DNA from 3 places in the Streptomyces sp. NBC_01092 genome. Region 1 is predicted to be linked to each of the others. Evidence: riboswitches for the same ligand, from Rfam matches in the RefSeq annotation. Region 1 holds a riboswitch; each other region holds the start of a gene.
The links. Region 1 has a riboswitch for cobalamin ahead of OG254_RS40225 (energy-coupling factor ABC transporter permease). Riboswitches for the same ligand answer to the same signal wherever they lie in the genome.
Positions count from the first base shown of each region.

Region 1 (5,489 bases):
GGCGAGTCGGCATCGGGACCGGCTCGGTAGGTGAGGGGCGAGTCGGCATCGGGACCGGCTCGGTAGGTGAGGGGCGAGTCGGCATCGGGACCGGCTCGGTAGGTGAGGGGCGGGCCGGCAGGGGCATCGGCTCGGTGGGTGAGGGGCGGGTCGGCATCGGCGCCGGCCGGGTAGTTGAGCCACAGGCCGGGGTCGGCACCGGCCCGGTGATTGGCGTGCAGGTCGGCATCGGCGCCTCCGTGGCACTGGAGACGGGGCGGGTCGTCGGCTGCGTCGGCACCGGCTCGGCAGAAGTGACGGTGCGGCGCTGAGGACCAGTGGGCCCGTCCTGAGCGAAGGAGCTCGGCAGGACCATCAGTCCGACTCCGAGTCCGGCGATGGTCAGCACGGATCCGGTGGTCATCCATGCCGTCCGAGCCCGCCGACGGGCGCGAACGCCGGCTTCCATTCGGTGTCGGTGCCGGTCTTCAAAGGCCGTGCCCTCCTGGCTGTCACGCATCATCCGCGCCAGCTCCTGCTCGAAGTGATCCATGACTCCTCCTTCACTCCACCGGCTCAACGGCCTCGCCCAGAAGCTGTCGCAGCCGTGCAACGCCGCGTGCCGTGAGCGAGCGGGCGGTACCGATCGGACACCCCAGCGCTTCCGCGACGTGCCGCTCGGACAGGTCCTGGTAATAGCGCAGCACCACCGCAGCCCGCTGCCGCGCCGGCAGCAGCGCCAGCGCTGCCTCCAACCGGGTCCGCTCGTCCACGGCGGCGGTCTCGTCTCCCACCTCGGGCGAGTCGGGCAGTCGGTCCACGGGGTGCTCACTCCACCAGCGACGCCGTGCCGAGCGAGCCGCCGCACGGGCCAGGATCCTGCGCACGTATGCCTCCGGCGCCTGCTCGGCCACCTTCGGCCAGGCGAACCACAGCTTGACCAGCGCTTCCTGCAGCAGATCCTCGGCCCGGTGCCGGTCTCCACCGGTGAGCAGCCGCGCCAGATGAAGCAACGACGACCCCCGAGCCGCCACGAACCGGTCGAACCCATCGGCCCGCAACTGCCCCATCAGCGTCGTCCCTCACCTCGACACGCCCCGCCCCCTACACCCTCACTAAAGACACTGGCTCCGACCCGGCTATGCACCCCCGCCATGTGGACTGGCTCACACGCATTCACCGCGCACCCGGAGACCCGCCACCTGTCGCGGCCCTCTCCCCGAAGTTGGGCCCGCACTACCGCCTCGACGGTGTCCGAGCAGGCCCGCGTTGCAGGAACCCCTCCTACCAACTCGTCAGCCGCTCAGCTTGGCAAGCACCGTCGCTTCCCAAGCTGAGAGCGCCAACTTGGACAGATCGTGGGCACGGTCAGAATCAATGAGCTGTCGGAGCGATGCCAGAGTTTTATCTGACAGCTGCACTTATCAATGCAGTTCAGAGGCCCCGCACGCCGCCCCTGAGCAGGCGCCTTCTAAGCACTGGGCCCATCGCGACGTCCACCGAAAAGGGGCTGAAGTAATACATCCGCCAATTCACGGTCGTCACAAGGACCTTCGACACGCAGGTGATCTCTCGAAGAAGGTCCGCACCTCGCTGGCGGAGCACGCCGACCGGATCGAGCTGTAGTACCTCCTGCCCTCGCATGCGTCCAAGCTCAATCCGGACGAACTGATCAACGCCGATCTCAAGTCCAGCCCGGATCCGTGACCAGGCCCAACTCGCTAGGGAGACCAGCCGCTTCTTCCACCAACGCCAGCCCCAACCGCATGTCGTGCGCGGCAACTTCGGCGGACCGCACGTGCGCTACCACTTCGAATCGAACCCAATCCGTTTCGGGATCAATACAAGGCGGACTCCCTCCGGCCACGACCGGAGGGAGTCTCTGCACGCACAGAGCAAGACGCAAGTGCGCTGCGGCGGCCCAAGCTGCTAACTACCAAAAGTGACGGTGCCAGGGTACCGACATCAGTTCTGACATCTGCCGCCATGGGCGACAGTGGGTTTGAACGGTCATCAGTGGTCCGACGAACTGCCGTTCTCCGCCGGGCACCCAAGGTCACGGCGACGATCCCAGGAGATGAGGATCTTCATGCTCCGTCACGTTACGCGCCCGCGCGTGAACCCGCCACGAAGCGGACGAACGCCGCTTTCACGCCCCCTGGGCGTGCTTGTCAGCCACCGTGTGCGGGCACTACTGTCACCACGCCTTGGTGAACGGGAAATCCGGTGTGATGCCGGTGCGGCCCTCGCCACTGTGAATCGGGAAGTCCGGCTCCAGCCCTCACGGGCAGCCACTGGGTTCTTAGGAACCCGGGAAGGCGGAGCACGGGCGGTGTCACCCGTCAGCCAGGAGACCGGCCAAGGCGCGTCAACCATCCACGAGGTGCTGGAGAGGGTCTGCTGAGCCATGCACATAGCCGAGGGTTTCCTCCCGCCGGCGCACGCCGTCGCCTGGGGCGTCGCGTCCGCGCCATTCGTCGTCCACGGAGTCCGGTCACTCACCCGTGAGGTCAGGGAGAATCCCGAGAGCACGCTGCTCCTCGGCGCCTCCGGGGCCTTCACGTTCGTCCTGTCCGCGCTGAAGCTGCCCTCGGTGACCGGCAGCTGCTCCCATCCCACCGGCACGGGCCTGGGCGCCATCCTGTTCCGGCCGCCGATCATGGCGGTCCTGGGCACGATCACGCTGCTCTTCCAGGCGCTGCTGCTCGCGCACGGCGGCCTGACCACGCTCGGCGCGAACGTCTTCTCGATGGCGATCGTCGGGCCCTGGGCCGGATACGCGATCTACAAGCTGCTGCGGCGCTACGACGTGCCGCTGATGGTCGCCGTGTTCTTCGGGGCGTTCGTCGCCGACCTGTCCACCTACTGCGTGACCAGCGTCCAGCTGGCGCTCGCCTTCCCCGACCCGGGCAGCGGATTCCTGGGCGCACTCGGCAAGTTCGGTTCCATCTTCGCCGTCACCCAGATCCCGCTCGCGGTGAGCGAGGGCCTGCTGACGGTGCTCGTGATGCGGCTGCTGGTGCAGTCCAGCAAGGGCGAACTGACCCGGCTGGGCGTGCTCCTCACGAAGAAGCAGTCCGCGAGCGAGACCGAAGCGGTGGCCCGATGAACAAGAACACGAAGATCAACATCCTGCTGCTGGCCGTCGTGGCCGCGCTCGCCGTGCTGCCGCTGGCCCTCGGCCTCGGTGACCACAAGGAGGAGCCGTTCACGGGCGCGGACGGCGAGGCGGAGACGGCGATCACCGAGATCGAGCCGGACTACGAGCCGTGGTTCTCGCCGCTGTACGAGCCGCCGTCCGGCGAGATCGAGTCGGCGCTCTTCTCCCTCCAGGCGGCCCTCGGCGCAGGTGTCCTCGCCTACTACTTCGGCCTGCGCCGGGGACGCAAGCAAGGTGAGCAGCGGGCGCTGGAGCGGGAGGCGGACAAGGTGCCGAGCGCCGGCGCTGGGAAGTCCCCCGCCGAACAGGACTGAGCCCGCGTGCTGCCGATCGACGCGGCGGCGCACAGCAGTCGCTGGCGCCGCCGTCATCCCGTGGACAAGGCCGTGCTCGGGCTCGGCCTCACCCTGCTCGCGATCTCCCTGCCGCCCTGGCCGGGTGCCGCGCTGGTCCTGGTCACCGCCCTCGCGGTGCTGCTGGGGCCGGCCGGTGTGCCGGGGCGGCGGCTGTGGCGTGCCTATCGTGTGCCGCTCGGCTTCTGTGTGACAGGTGCGGCCACGCTGCTCGTCCAGGTCGGCGGGCCTCAGGGCTTCGTGTCCCTCGCCGACGACGGTCCGCTGCGAGCCGGTGAGCTGCTGCTGCGTACGTCGGCCGCCTCCCTCGGGGTGCTGCTGTTCGCGTTCACCACACCGATGTCGGACCTGCTGCCCCGCCTGGTGAAGGCCGGGGTGCCCGCGCCCGTCGTGGACGTCGCGCTGGTGACGTACCGGATGAGCTTTCTGCTGCTCGACTCGGTGCGCCGGATCCGGGACGCGCAGGCCGCACGGCTCGGGCACACCAGCCGGGCCGCGGAGTGGCGTTCGCTGGCCGGGCTCGGCGCCACCGCGTTCGTGCGGTCCTTCGACCGGGCCACCCGGCTCCAGGCCGGGCTCGCCGGGCGCGGCTACGACGGCACCCTGCGCGTCCTGGTGCCCGAGGCGAAGGTCTCCACCCGCTTCACGGCCGCGAGTTGCGCGCTCCTCGTCACGCTGGCCTCTCTCACCCTCGTACTGGAAAGGGCCCTGCCATGAGCGAGCCCACTGCTCTCGTCGCCCTGCGCGGCGCGTCCTACGCCTACGAGGACGGCCCCGTCGTGCTCAGCGGCCTCGACTTCGACGTGCGCGAGGGGCGCGCGCTCGCGCTGCTGGGCCGTAACGGCAGCGGCAAGACCACGCTGATGCGGCTGCTCAGCGGCGGACTCAAGCCGCACGACGGCCGGTTGACGGTGGACGGCGCACCGGTCACGTACGACCGCAAGGGGCTGACCCGGCTGCGGACGACGGTCCAGTTGGTGGTGCAGGACCCCGACGACCAGCTGTTCGCCGCGTCCGTCGCCCAGGACGTCTCCTTCGGCCCGCTGAACCTCGGCCTGCCCGACCCCGAGGTGCGGGCGCGGGTCGACGAGGCGCTCGCCGCCCTGGACATCACCGCGCTGGCCGACCGCCCCACGCACCTGCTGTCGTACGGGCAGCGCAAGCGCACCGCCATCGCCGGCGCGGTCGCGATGCGGCCCCGTGTGCTGATCCTCGACGAGCCGACGGCCGGGCTCGACCCGGACGGCCAGGAACGTCTGCTCGCCACCCTCGACGGGCTCCGCGCGAGCGGCACGACGGTCGTCATGGCCACCCACGACGTCGACCTCGCCCTGCGCTGGGCCGACGACGCGGCGCTGCTGACCCCGTCCGGCGTACGGACCGGCCCGGCACCCGAGATGCTGGCCCGCACCGAGCTGCTCCGGCAGGCCGGTCTGCGGCTGCCCTGGGGTGTGGCGGCGACCCGGCTGCTGCGCGCGCAGGGGCTGCTGGACGACACGGCACCCGGGCCGCGCGACGCCGCCGAGCTGGCCGCGATGGCTGACGTGGGGCAGGGATCGGCACACGGGTGATACATCCCGCGACCGCCCGCCAAAGGCCCGGCGGGCCCCACGGCTGCCTGTTTCATGAGGTCACGCGCGACCGAAGTGAGGCAGCATGGCCGAAGGCACCATGGAAACCCGCCCGCCCGACGGGCTGAAGGCCAATGCGATCGGGTTCGTCGACGCACTCGTCATCGGTCTCAACGCCACCTCGCCCGCGTACTCGCTGGCCGCGGCCATCGGCCCGGTCGTGGCTCTCGTGGGCGTCTACGCCCCGGGCGTCATGGTCGCGTCGTTCGTGCCGATGCTGCTGATCGCCTCGGCGTTCTACTACCTCAACAAGGTCGACCAGGACTGCGGGACGACCTTCTCGTGGGTCACCCGGGCGATGGGCCCGTGGGCCGGCTGGCTCGGCGGCTGGGCCATCACGATGACCGGCGTCCTGGTGATCGGCTC
Region 1 covers NZ_CP108659.1:8,896,428-8,901,916, reverse strand. The annotation lists gene OG254_RS40235 (hypothetical protein) at 1-311, shown strand, start outside; gene OG254_RS40230 (SigE family RNA polymerase sigma factor) at 543-1,049, opposite strand; cobalamin riboswitch at 2,171-2,357, shown strand; gene OG254_RS40225 (energy-coupling factor ABC transporter permease) at 2,387-3,088, shown strand; gene OG254_RS40220 (energy-coupling factor ABC transporter substrate-binding protein) at 3,085-3,453, shown strand; gene cbiQ (cobalt ECF transporter T component CbiQ) at 3,460-4,209, shown strand; gene OG254_RS40210 (energy-coupling factor ABC transporter ATP-binding protein) at 4,206-5,063, shown strand; gene OG254_RS40205 (APC family permease) at 5,149-5,489, shown strand, end outside.

Region 2 (5,489 bases), 5.5 Mb from region 1:
ACGTCAAACTCCTCGAGCGCCAGCCCGCCGCCGACACGGCCGGCCTGAGCCCCGACGACCGGCTCCTCGACGTCTCCAAGACCTGGAGCGTGGCCATCGGGCAACTCAACAAGAACTTTCCTCCGGCGGTTCAACTGCTCAAACTGGCCGCCTGGTTCAGCCCGGAGCCGATCTCCATGGATCTGCTGCAAAGCACGCAGATCGCGCAGTCCCTCACCGGTCAGAACAGCACACGTGATCAGGAGTTCCGGCCGCGCGCCTTCGACAGCACGGAAATGATCGCGCGCGCGTTCCAGGAACTGAGTCGACTCTCGCTCGCGACGGTGGACCGCAAGTCACGCAGTCTCCGCGTGCACCGCCTGGTGCAGATGTCCGTGCGCCTGAACATGACGAAGGAAGACCAGGAGGCCACGCGGGACGTCGTCTTCCGCACCTTGGTGGCCGCCCGTCCCGAACAGGACGACCCCGAGGACCACAACACCTGGGAGCGCTACCGCATCATCTGGCCTCACCTGGGAACCTCGTGGGCCCTGGCAGCACCCGACTACGGCATCCGCAAGCTGATCGTGGACCGGGTTCGCCAGTTGCGCCGCCGCGGCGAGCTGAAGCAGGCGTACGACCTGAGCACGCGCGTGCATCAGGGCTGGCGCGAACACAGCGGGCCCGACGAGCGCTGGGTGCTCCACATGGGCTTCCAGATCGCCAACATCCTTCGTGCCCAGGGCAGATACCAAGAGGCCCTGGAGCTGGACACGGACGTACTGCACCGCCAGGAAGCGGCCCTGGACAGCCCGCACGACCTTCACATCCTCATGACGTCCGGCGGTGTGGCTGCCGACCTGCGCGGTCTGGGCCGCTACAGCGAGGCACTGGACCGCGACCGGCTCAACCACGAGCAGTTCCTGGAGTTGTTCGGCGAAGACCATCCGCGCAGCCTCATGGCGGCCAACAATTACGCGGTGTGTCTACGAGTGTTGGGGCAGTACACGGATGCTCTGCGGCTGGACCGCAAGACAATGGAGACTCGAAACAAGATCCTCGGCCCGGAGCATGCCTACACCCGGGCATCAACCATCAGTTACGCCCGCGATCTGCTCGACTGCGGCGACTACGCCGGATCCGAGCTTCCGTTGCGGCGCACCTACGACCAATGCCTCTCCCATCAGCAGTTCGGCGCGTCCGCTCCCACCACCATCAACGCAGGCAAAGCGCTGTCGGGTGCCCTGCACCAGATGGGCCGGGCTCAGGAGGCGGAGGTCCTGACACGCACAGTGCTGTCCAACCTGCCCTCCGAGGAAGGGTCGGCCTCGCCCAACAGGTTGCTGCTCCACCTGGGCCTGGCCGGGATCCTGGGCGCGCAGGGTCGTACCGAAGAGGCCCTTGAGCTGGCCCGCCGGGTCCTGGACGACTGCCGTCGGTTCTTCCAAGACCAACACCCCTACACAGCAGCCTGCTACGCGAACCTGGCCGTGCTGCTCTACACGGCCAACGAGGCGGCTTCCTCCCTGGCACACGCCGAGCAAGCCGCAAGGGTCTTCGCGGCGATCTTCGACGACGACCACCCGTTCACCCTGATGTGCCGGGTGAACCTGGCCAATGCCCAGGCCGCACTGGGGCAGCGCGGACGGGCCCGCGCTACCTACGAGGAGGTACTGGACCGGCTTCGCGATGTCCTCAACGACGACCAGCACCCCGCCCCACTGGTCTGCGCGGCCAACCTCGCGGTGGTATTGAACGAGTTGGGAGAGAGCGAGGCGGCCGAACGGCTGCGCGAGGAGGTGCTGGGCGCGATCACTGCGCGGCTCGGGGCCGATCATCCCCGCGCTCTGGCCCTGCGCGAGTGGAGTCGGTCGGGCTGGGAGTTCGACCCGCACCCGATCTGATCTGCGATGTGCTCGCCGACGTCGGCGAGCACATCGCAGCGAACCACTTTCGCGGACACGGAGGGGCTGCCGAAACCCGCTACACGGCGGCCCCGAACCGCTCGCGAGCACGGTCACGCAGCCAAGCGAGTATTTCCGGTACGGCCGGCAGCGCGGCGAAGTGAGCCGCCCCCGGCTTCAGCACGGCAGTCGCTGAGGGAATGCGTTCGGCTAGCCATCGGAAGTGACCGACGGGCGAGAAGGTGTCGTGCTCACCGTGCCACAGCAGCAGCGGGACTTCGACGATCTTGCCTGGCTCGAAGCCCCAGTCCCGCCGGAAGGACAGCACGTCATCGAGCCACCCGAACGAGGAACGCACCACACTGGTCTCGTAGTTGGCGAGGAGCAGGCCTCGGATCCCACCGTGTCCCACCACAGCCTTGTCTGCCGTGGGCATCTCCGGAGTCAGTAGCCCCAGTAGTGATTCCGGCTTGTCACGAATGGCATCTGCATTGCTGGCAAGGTTGGCCTTGAGCCTTTCCAGGCACTCCTCGGAACCATCGCGGAGAGCCGCCCTGGCGGCCTTGTAGGCGATGACGTTGGACGGGGCCATCCCCTCGAACCAGTCGAGCCCATCTGCATCGGGAGGAGCGATGCTGACCAGCACGGCAGCACTGGCGACCCTGTCCGGAAGCAGCGCCGCACACGCCAACGCGTGCGGTCCGCCGCCGGAACGGCCGAGCACGGAAAACGGCCCGAGATTCAGCTGGTCGGCGATGGCCTCCACGTCCGCGGCGGCGTGACACACAGCGCGGCCTTTTAACCGCTGCGACTCCCCGTACCCCGGCCGGTCATAGGAGATGAGCCGGATGCCCAGCTTGTAGAGAACGCTGGTCCGTGGACGCGGCCCGACCCTGCTGCCCGGAGTGCCATGCAGCAAGAACACCGGGTGGCCCTTCGGGTCCCCCGACGTCTCGAAGAAGAGCAGCCTCTTGCCGTCGCCGCTCTTGACACTTCCCAACACCAGGTGTGCCTCCCGTCGCCAGCGCCGCGGCCGCCCGGAGCAGGACCCAGAGAATCAGCATCCCGCCCGTCAGAGCGCCAGTCGACACACAAACCAGCCGTCATTCGCGACGGACCAAGGGTTTTTCGAAAGACGCAATGTCATGGGGTGACGGTTGCGCGTCCCGAAGGGCCGCTCGCACCGACCAAACGGTAGAGGATTCCCACCCTCCGGCAGGTCATTCCAGCCACACCGATAGCCATTCGGCGCAAAATACATGTTTGGTTTGACACTTCAGTGATCACACCGCCGCACGGCGGCGATCATGCAGACCGAGGGCAGTACCCACATGATGGGGTCCCCCGACACGGCTCGCATCCTGACGTCGGCCGATACCGATCCGTCCGCAAGGAAGGGCCGACATCCCGGCCGGGATCATGCACACGCCCATCACGAAGCTCGGCAACCCCCTGCAACATCCATGGGCGAAATCCAGCCGAACCGGCCACCCTCGACCTCGCTCACCACCGGCCCGCCTCCGCCGCCCACCGCCCCCTCTCGGCCCCCGCCTACCCCCGGGTAGAGTGTCGCCGTCGTCATCACACCCGTACGTGGGAAAGCCGGTGCAAATCCGGCGCTGACCCGCAACCGTGAACCGGTCGTCGTCGAAGGCCGGTGAGCCGGATCGCCGCGTACGGGAAGTGACCGGCTCACGTGCCCCGGCAGTCCGCCGGAGTGCGGCACCGTCGAGGTATACGGAGCCGAGCCGCCGGGGGTCTCCCCTGTGCTGCCCGGTCCCCCTAGGGAAGGGCACCCGCCGATCATGAACGTCCGTCACAGCGCCGCGGTCCTGGCCGCCGCCGTCGTGATCGGCGCGGCCGCGCCGGCCATAGCCGCCGACTCCTCCCCCTCCGCCTCGCCGAAGCCGGCGTACCCCGCCGAGCTGTACGGCACCACCGACCCCACCTACGACGGTGTCTGGCGGCAGTCCCTCGCGATGCTCGCTCAGGACACCGTCGGGGTGAAGCCGGCCCCGAAGGCCGTGGACTGGCTGCTTGGGCAGCAGTGCGCGAACGGGGCCTTCGCGCCCTACCGTGCCGACGCCTCCGCCGACTGCGATGCCAAGACCCTCGTCGACACCAACAACACGGCCGCCGCCGTCCAGGCGCTCGTCGCCCTCGGCGGGCACGACGCCGCCACCTCCAAGGCCGTGACCTGGCTGAAGTCCGTCCAGAACAAGGACGGCGGCTGGGGGTACATGCCGGGCGGGGCCAGCGACACCAACTCCACGTCCGTGGTGATCGGTGGACTCGCCGCCGCCGGTGAGAAGCCTGCGTATGTCCGCAAGGACGGGCAGTCGGCGTACGACGCACTCAAGCAGCTCGCCCTGTCGTGCAAGGACGACGACGGCGGCGCCTTCGCCTTCCAGCCCGACAAGAAGGGCAAGCTGCTCGCCAACGCCGACGCCACCGCGGCCGGTGTCCTCGGCTCGCTCGGCAAGGGCCTCGTCGTGAGCCCCGGCAAGGAGACGCCCACTGCGGACTGCACCGACGGCGGCTACCCGTCCTCGCTTCAGGCCGCCGTCAACGGCGCCGCCTACCTCACCGACGCCCTCGCCAAGGACGGCCACCTCACTTCCGCCCTCCCCGGCGCCGAGGACCAGCCCGACTACGGCAACACCGCCGACGCGGTCGTCGCACTGGCCGCCCTCTCCGGTGCCGACGCCGCCGAGAAGCCGCTGCGCTGGCTGGAGCAGAACTCCGCGAAGTGGGCGAAGCAGAGCGGCCCGGCCGCCTACGCCCAGCTGATCCTCGCCGCCCACGCCACCGGCACCGACCCCCGCGACTTCGGCGGCGCCGACCTGGTCAAGCAGCTCAACGCCACCGGCCCCGCACCGCAGGCCGCGGCAAAGGCCACAAACGAGGAGAAGACCAAGGACGACAGTCCCTTCGGTGTCTGGTGGTACGTCGGCATCTTCCTCGTCGTCGGCGTCGGCATCGGCTTCCTGCTGAGCGGCCGCAAGAAGGGCCCCCAGGCGTGATCCGCCGCGTGCTCGCCCCGCTCCTGGCCGCGCTGGTCCTGCTGACCGGCGCGGCCCAGGCCGCTCAGGCGGCCGGCTACCGCTACTGGTCCTTCTGGGAGCGGCAGGGCGACACCTGGATCTACGCCACCCAGGGCCCCTCCCTCGCCCGCCCCTCCGACGGTGACGTCCAGGGCTTCCGGTTCGCGGTGAGCGAGGACTCGAAGGACGCGACGCAGCCCAGGGGCGCGGCCGAGTTCGCGGTGATCTGCGCCAGGACGCCCGCCGAGGACGGCAGGAAGCGGGTCGCCCTGGTCATCGACTTCGGTACGGCGGCCGACGCCCCGTCCGGCGAGACGCCCCCTGCCCGCCGTACGGCCTGTGCCCGGGTGGCTCCCGACGCGACCACGGCCGAGGCCCTCGCGGCCGTCGCCAAGCCCCTGCGCTACGACAGCAACGCCCTGTTGTGCGCGATCACCGGGTATCCGCAGAAGGGCTGCGGCGATCAGGTGTCGGGCGGCGGCGGGGAGACCGGGAAACCGACTGCGGCCGGACGGACCGCCACCGCGGCCGAGGACGACTCGGACGGCGGGCTCTCGCTGGG
Region 2 covers NZ_CP108659.1:3,359,632-3,365,120, forward strand. The annotation lists gene fxsT (FxSxx-COOH system tetratricopeptide repeat protein) at 1-1,883, shown strand, start outside; gene OG254_RS15045 (alpha/beta fold hydrolase) at 1,963-2,886, opposite strand; cobalamin riboswitch at 3,439-3,573, shown strand; gene OG254_RS15050 (prenyltransferase/squalene oxidase repeat-containing protein) at 3,689-4,906, shown strand; gene OG254_RS15055 (SCO2322 family protein) at 4,903-5,489, shown strand, end outside.
Region 2: it holds a riboswitch for cobalamin, as region 1 does, so the genes downstream of both, OG254_RS15050 (prenyltransferase/squalene oxidase repeat-containing protein) here and OG254_RS40225 (energy-coupling factor ABC transporter permease) in region 1, are expected to answer to the same signal.

Region 3 (5,489 bases), 100 kb from region 1:
CGACAGGCCCTTCTGGCCGGCCGCCAGGTTGCGCCGGTAGAACGCGTTGGACTCCTCGGCGGTGGAGAAGCCCGCGTACTGGCGGATCGTCCAGGGCTGGTTGACGTACATCGTCGGGTACGGGCCGCGCAGATACGGCGCCATGCCCGGGTAGGTGCCCAGGAAGTCCAGGCCCTCCAGGTCACGGCCGGTGTACAGCGGCTTGACCGCGATGCCCTCGGGGGTCTCCCACAGTGGCTCGTCCCCGCCCGTGGCCTGCTTGACGGCCGTACGCCACTCGTCGGCGCCGGCGGCGGCGGTCGGGGTCCCCAGCTCGATCCCGGAGAAGTCGGGGATTCCCATCAGGACACTCCCATGCGGTCGAGGGTGGCGGACAGCACGGCGACGGCGTCACAGCCCGCGAAGACGTAACTGTCGACATCGGTGTACTGCCCGGGGCGGCCCGCGAGGAACACGTGCGTGGCGCCCGCCGACCTGAACTCGGCGGCCACGGTCTGGGCCTGCTCCTCGTACACCGCGTCGCTGGAGCACAGGCACGCCTCGGTGGCGCCGCTCTCGGCGAAGGTGCCCTCGGTGACGGGCTCGATGCCGCCCGCCTGGAACAGGTTCGACGCGAAGGTGAGCCGCGCGGTGTGGGCGGCGGCCGGGCCGAGTGCGGCCAGGTAGATCCGCGGCCGGGACCCGGTGGCGGCGAGGTGGGCGTCGGAACGGGCACGCAGCGCCTCGTACGCCTCGTCACGGCGGACGCGCGGGAGGCCGCCGGACCGGACCTCGGGAGCGGGCTCGCGCTCCACCGGCTGCTCGGCGAGGTTCGGGAACTCGCTGACGCCGGTGATCGGTTCGCGCCGCTTGACGAGCTTGCCGGTGCGCGCCGCCCAGGTCTCGGCCAGGTCCTGGCCGAGCCGTCCGGAGCGCAGGGCCTCGGCCTGGCCGCCCGCACCCTCGATGCGCTGGAAGAACTCCCAGCCCGCCTCGGCGAGTTCGTCCGTGAGCCGCTCCACGTACCAGGAGCCGCCGGCCGGGTCGATCACCCGGGCCAGGTGCGACTCCTCGATGAGGATGGTCGAGGTGTTGCGGGCGATGCGCCGCGCGAAAGCGTCCGGCAGGCCGAGCGCATGGTCGAAGGGCAGCACGGTCACGGAGTCGGCGCCGCCGACGCCGGCGGCCAGCGTGGCCACCGTCGTGCGCAGCATGTTCACCCAGGGGTCGCGGCGCGACATCATCACCGGCGAGGTGACGGCGTGCTGCACCTGCGCGCTCGGCGCCCCGCACACCTCGCTCACCCGCGCCCACAGCCGGCGCGCGGCCCGCAGCTTGGCGATGGTCAGGAACTGGTCGGCGGTGGCCGCGTACCGGAACTCCAGCTGCGCACCGGCCTGTTCGACCGTCAGACCGGCCTCGGTCAGCTCCCGCAGATAGGCGACACCGGTCGCCAGCGAGCAGCCCAGTTCCTGCGCGGCCGAGCCACCGGCCTCGTGGTACGGCAGCGCGTCCACGGTCAGCGCCCGCAGCCCCGGGTACTCCTCGGCGCACAGCCGGGCCAGCGAGGCGACGGCGGCGAACTCCGAGGACTGTCCGGTACGGGCCTCATGGCCGAGCGGGTCCGCGCCGAGGTTGCCGCGCGCCGCCTCCTTGGCGACGCCCCGCTCCTCGTACAGCCGCAGCAGCTCACGCGCGGCGGGCTCCACCTCGGTGCCCGCGTCGAGGACGACAGGGGCCAGGTCGAGGTAGACGCCTTCCAGGGCGCGGCCGAGTTCCGAAACCGGGATGCCGCCCTCGCCGAGGACCAGCCACAGTGAGGTGACGCCGTTCTCCAGGTCCGCGAGCACCACGCTGTCCTTGAGCGCCGTGTGGCGCTGGCGCACATCCCAGCCGCCGGCCGTGTTGCCCTCGGCACGGCCGCCACGGACGAAGGGGGCGAACCCGGGCAAACCTGTGTCGGGTGCGGCATCGCGCGCGGTGTACAGAGGGCGGGTGCGCAACCCGTCCTCCAGGGCAGTGGACAGGGCTTCTTCCGCGGCCGGGCCCGAGACGTCCTTGCCCGCCTTGCGCAGCACACCTTCCACCAGGTGTTGCCACTGCTCATGGGTTGCGTCAGGGAACTCGGCGGCCAGCGAGAGCCCGTCGTCAGGCAGGACCGTCATGCTCGGATGCTAGGTCAGATCATCAAAGGAGCAGCAGAGGGCACGGCTGTGACCTTGCCCTCTCCCACATTGTGACCTGGGTCTCCGCATCGAATGAGGCGGTCGGGGAAAGGGCGTTCCGCGGCTTTCGTCGCAGGTAAAGGTTCGGTCAGAGGAGGGTCCCGCAGGCCCGCCTGCCATTGGTCATGTCCTGGTCGAGCAGTACGGTCGGTGCGATATCGACGACGGCGAAGCGGAAGCCGGTGGGAATCCGGCACGGTCGCGCCACTGTATGCCGCCCCTTGGGAAGGGTGGCGAGTCAGACCCGTGGCCGTCGTCATGTGCACCACCGAGATGGGACGCGAACTCCCTTAAGGAGGCCCTGCCATGGCGCAGCATGTCGCTCAGCCGACCGCCACCACCCCCGCTCTCCCCGCCAAACTGCCGATCGGCGCGATCGTCCCCTGGGCGGTCTTCTTCGGCATCCTGATGCTGGTCCTGCTGTACTTCGTCGGCGCCGAACAGGGCGCCACCTCCGTCGTCTCCGGCGAGGACGTCCACGAGTGGGTGCACGACGCCCGCCACCTCCTCGGCTTCCCCTGCCACTGACCAGAGGGACGCCGCACACTCATGAACTCCGCAACGGTAAGAAACCTGCTCGTACGGGGCATGCTCGCCGGCCTCGGCGCCGGTGTACTCGCCCTCGTCGTGGCCTACTTCCTCGGTGAGCCGAGCGTCGACAAGGCGATCGGCTTCGAGGAGGCCCACGCCTCCGGGCACGAGCACGAGGTCGAACTCGTCTCCCGCAGCCTTCAGTCCACCGCGGGCCTCGCCACCGGTGTGCTGATCTACGGGGTCGCCTTCGGCGGCATCGCCGCCCTCGCCTACTGCTTCGCCCTCGGCCGCGTCGGCCGCTTCAGCCCGCGGGCCACCGCGCTGCTGCTGTCCGGGTGCGCACTGCTCGCCGTCTACGTCGTGCCGTTCCTGAAGTATCCGGCCAACCCGCCCGCCGTCGGCGACCCCGACACCATCGGCAAACGGACCACCCTGTACTTCCTGATGATGGTGCTCAGCGTCCTCCTCGCGGTGGCCGCGACCCTCCTCGGCAAGCGCCTCGCCCCGAGGCTGGGCACCTGGTACGCCACCGTCGCCGCGGTGGCCGCGTTCGCCGTGGTGATCGGCCTGGCGTACGCGTTCCTGCCGGTCGTCAACGAGGTTCCCGCGGACTTCCCGGCCGCCGTGCTGTGGAGGTTCCGGATCTCCGCGCTGGCCATGCAGGCCACGCTCTGGGCAGGCTTCGGGCTGCTCTTCGGCGAGCTGGCCGAGCGACTGCTGAATCCCAGACCGGCCGCCGCGGCTTCGGCCCCGGCGGTGGCTGCCCCCAGCTGACCGGAATGCGATCACGTGAGAGGGCCCGCGGAACCATCCGGGGGCCCTCTCACGTTCTGCGGACACCGAGTCGACGGGACGGGACATGGCTCGGACGACCGGCCGATTACCCGACGACCACGCGGGCGAGGAGCGGAGGAGCCGAGTGGCCAGACACCCACAGCCGCGCCGCATCACCCTCGGCGGCCACGAGGCGGTGGCGCTGACCGTGGAGGAGTACGAGCAACTGATGGCCAGCCGACGGCAGATCGGCGGCCAGAGCGCCCGGGTGCGCGTACTGGGCCAGCAGGTCAAGCGCACCGAGCAGCTGCTGCAGGACCTGGAGACGCTGGTCGCGGCGCCGCCCGCCCGCTGCCGGGAGCAGGCGGGCACGGCGTGCGCCGGCGATGCGGTGACGCGGACGGACACCGACACGGGCTGTCTGCGCTGCGCCATCGCGGCATTGCTGCGTCGCCACCGCGACACGGCATCCTGAACCCCGGACGCTCGTCTCTAACCGGTGTGCGGCGCGGCAAGGGCCCGCCCCAGCCGCAGGTTCCAGCGCCCGGTCCGTCCACTGAGCTCCGTCGCCGTCAGCGGGGCGACGTCAAGACGCCAGAAGGCCGCCGCGGGCATGCCGAGCGCATGAACGACGGCGGCGCGAACGACCTCCGGCTCGACCACGGCGAGCGTACGGCCGTCCAGGTCCTGCGCGGCCGTCAGCCACTGGGCGACCCGGTCGCAGAAGTCCCGTACCGACTCGCCCCCGTGCGGCGCGCACCCCGGGTCCGTGAGCCAGCGGCTCACCGACTCCGGCTCGACGGCGCTCACCTCGTCGAGCGTGCGGCCCCGCCAGCGGCTCATCTCCAGCCCCGTCAGCTCCCCCGCCGCAGATCCGTGCAGAGCGAGCGCCTCGGCCGTCTCCCGGCAGCGCAGGCTCGGCGAAGTGAACACATCGGCGGCCGAGGGCAGGGTCCCGGCGGCCGCGCGGGCCTGTGCCGTGCCGCTGTCGTCGAGCGGGGTCCGGCCGTCGTCGAAGCGGGCCTGGCGCAGGCTCGCGTTCATCGCGGGTGAGATGAAGGTGACGCGGCTGGTCACGCGCTCGCTCCTCCTGCCGGGTCATGACGTGCTCCTCGCTGCCCTGGGGCCCTCACCACGTGAGCGGTGAGGGCCCTTGGCCGGTCGGCCGGGTCAGGACACGGACAGCTCGCTCCGTACCGTACGGGCCGCTGCCACCAGGTTCTCCAGCGAGGCCCGGGTCTCCGGCCAGCCACGGGTCTTCAGACCGCAGTCGGGGTTGACCCACAGCCGTTCGGCGGGGATGGCCCGCAGGCCGGTGCGCAGCAGCTCGGCCGCCTCCTTCGCGCTCGGCACCCGCGGGGAGTGGATGTCGTAGACACCCGGCCCGGCCTCGCGCGGGTAGCCGTGGGCGGCGAGTTCACGGGCGACCTGCATGTGCGAGCGGGCGGCCTCCAGGCTGATGACGTCGGCGTCGAGGTCGTCGATGGCCTGGACGATGTCGCCGAACTCGGCGTAGCACATGTGCGTGTGGATCTGGGTGTCCGGCCGGACCCCGGCGGTGGTGAGCCGGAACGCCTCCGTGGCCCAGGCGAGATACGCGTCGCGGTCCGCGGCGCGCAGCGGCAGGGTCTCCCGCAGGGCGGGCTCGTCGACCTGGATGACGGACGTCCCGCTCGCCTCCAGGTCGTTCACCTCGTCGCGCAGGGCGAGGGCGACCTGTCGGGCCGTCTCGCCGAGCGGCTGGTCGTCGCGGACGAAGGACCAGGCGAGCATGGTGACCGGGCCGGTGAGCATGCCCTTGACCGGCCGGTCGGTGAGGGACTGGGCGTACGTCGTCCAGGGCACCGTCATCGGTTCGGGCCGCGAGATGTCGCCGGCCAGGATCGGCGGGCGGACGTGGCGGGTGCCGTACGACTGGACCCAGCCGTGCTGTGTGGCGAGGTAGCCGGTGAGTCGCTCGGCGAAGTACTGGACCAT
Region 3 covers NZ_CP108659.1:8,796,699-8,802,187, forward strand. The annotation lists gene scpA (methylmalonyl-CoA mutase) at 1-342, opposite strand, end outside; gene OG254_RS39770 (methylmalonyl-CoA mutase family protein) at 342-2,144, opposite strand; cobalamin riboswitch at 2,336-2,474, shown strand; gene OG254_RS39775 (CbtB-domain containing protein) at 2,511-2,732, shown strand; gene OG254_RS39780 (CbtA family protein) at 2,754-3,512, shown strand; gene OG254_RS39785 (hypothetical protein) at 3,658-3,987, shown strand; gene OG254_RS39790 (histidine phosphatase family protein) at 4,005-4,589, opposite strand; gene metE (5-methyltetrahydropteroyltriglutamate--homocysteine S-methyltransferase) at 4,683-5,489, opposite strand, start outside.
Region 3: it holds a riboswitch for cobalamin, as region 1 does, so the genes downstream of both, OG254_RS39775 (CbtB-domain containing protein) here and OG254_RS40225 (energy-coupling factor ABC transporter permease) in region 1, are expected to answer to the same signal.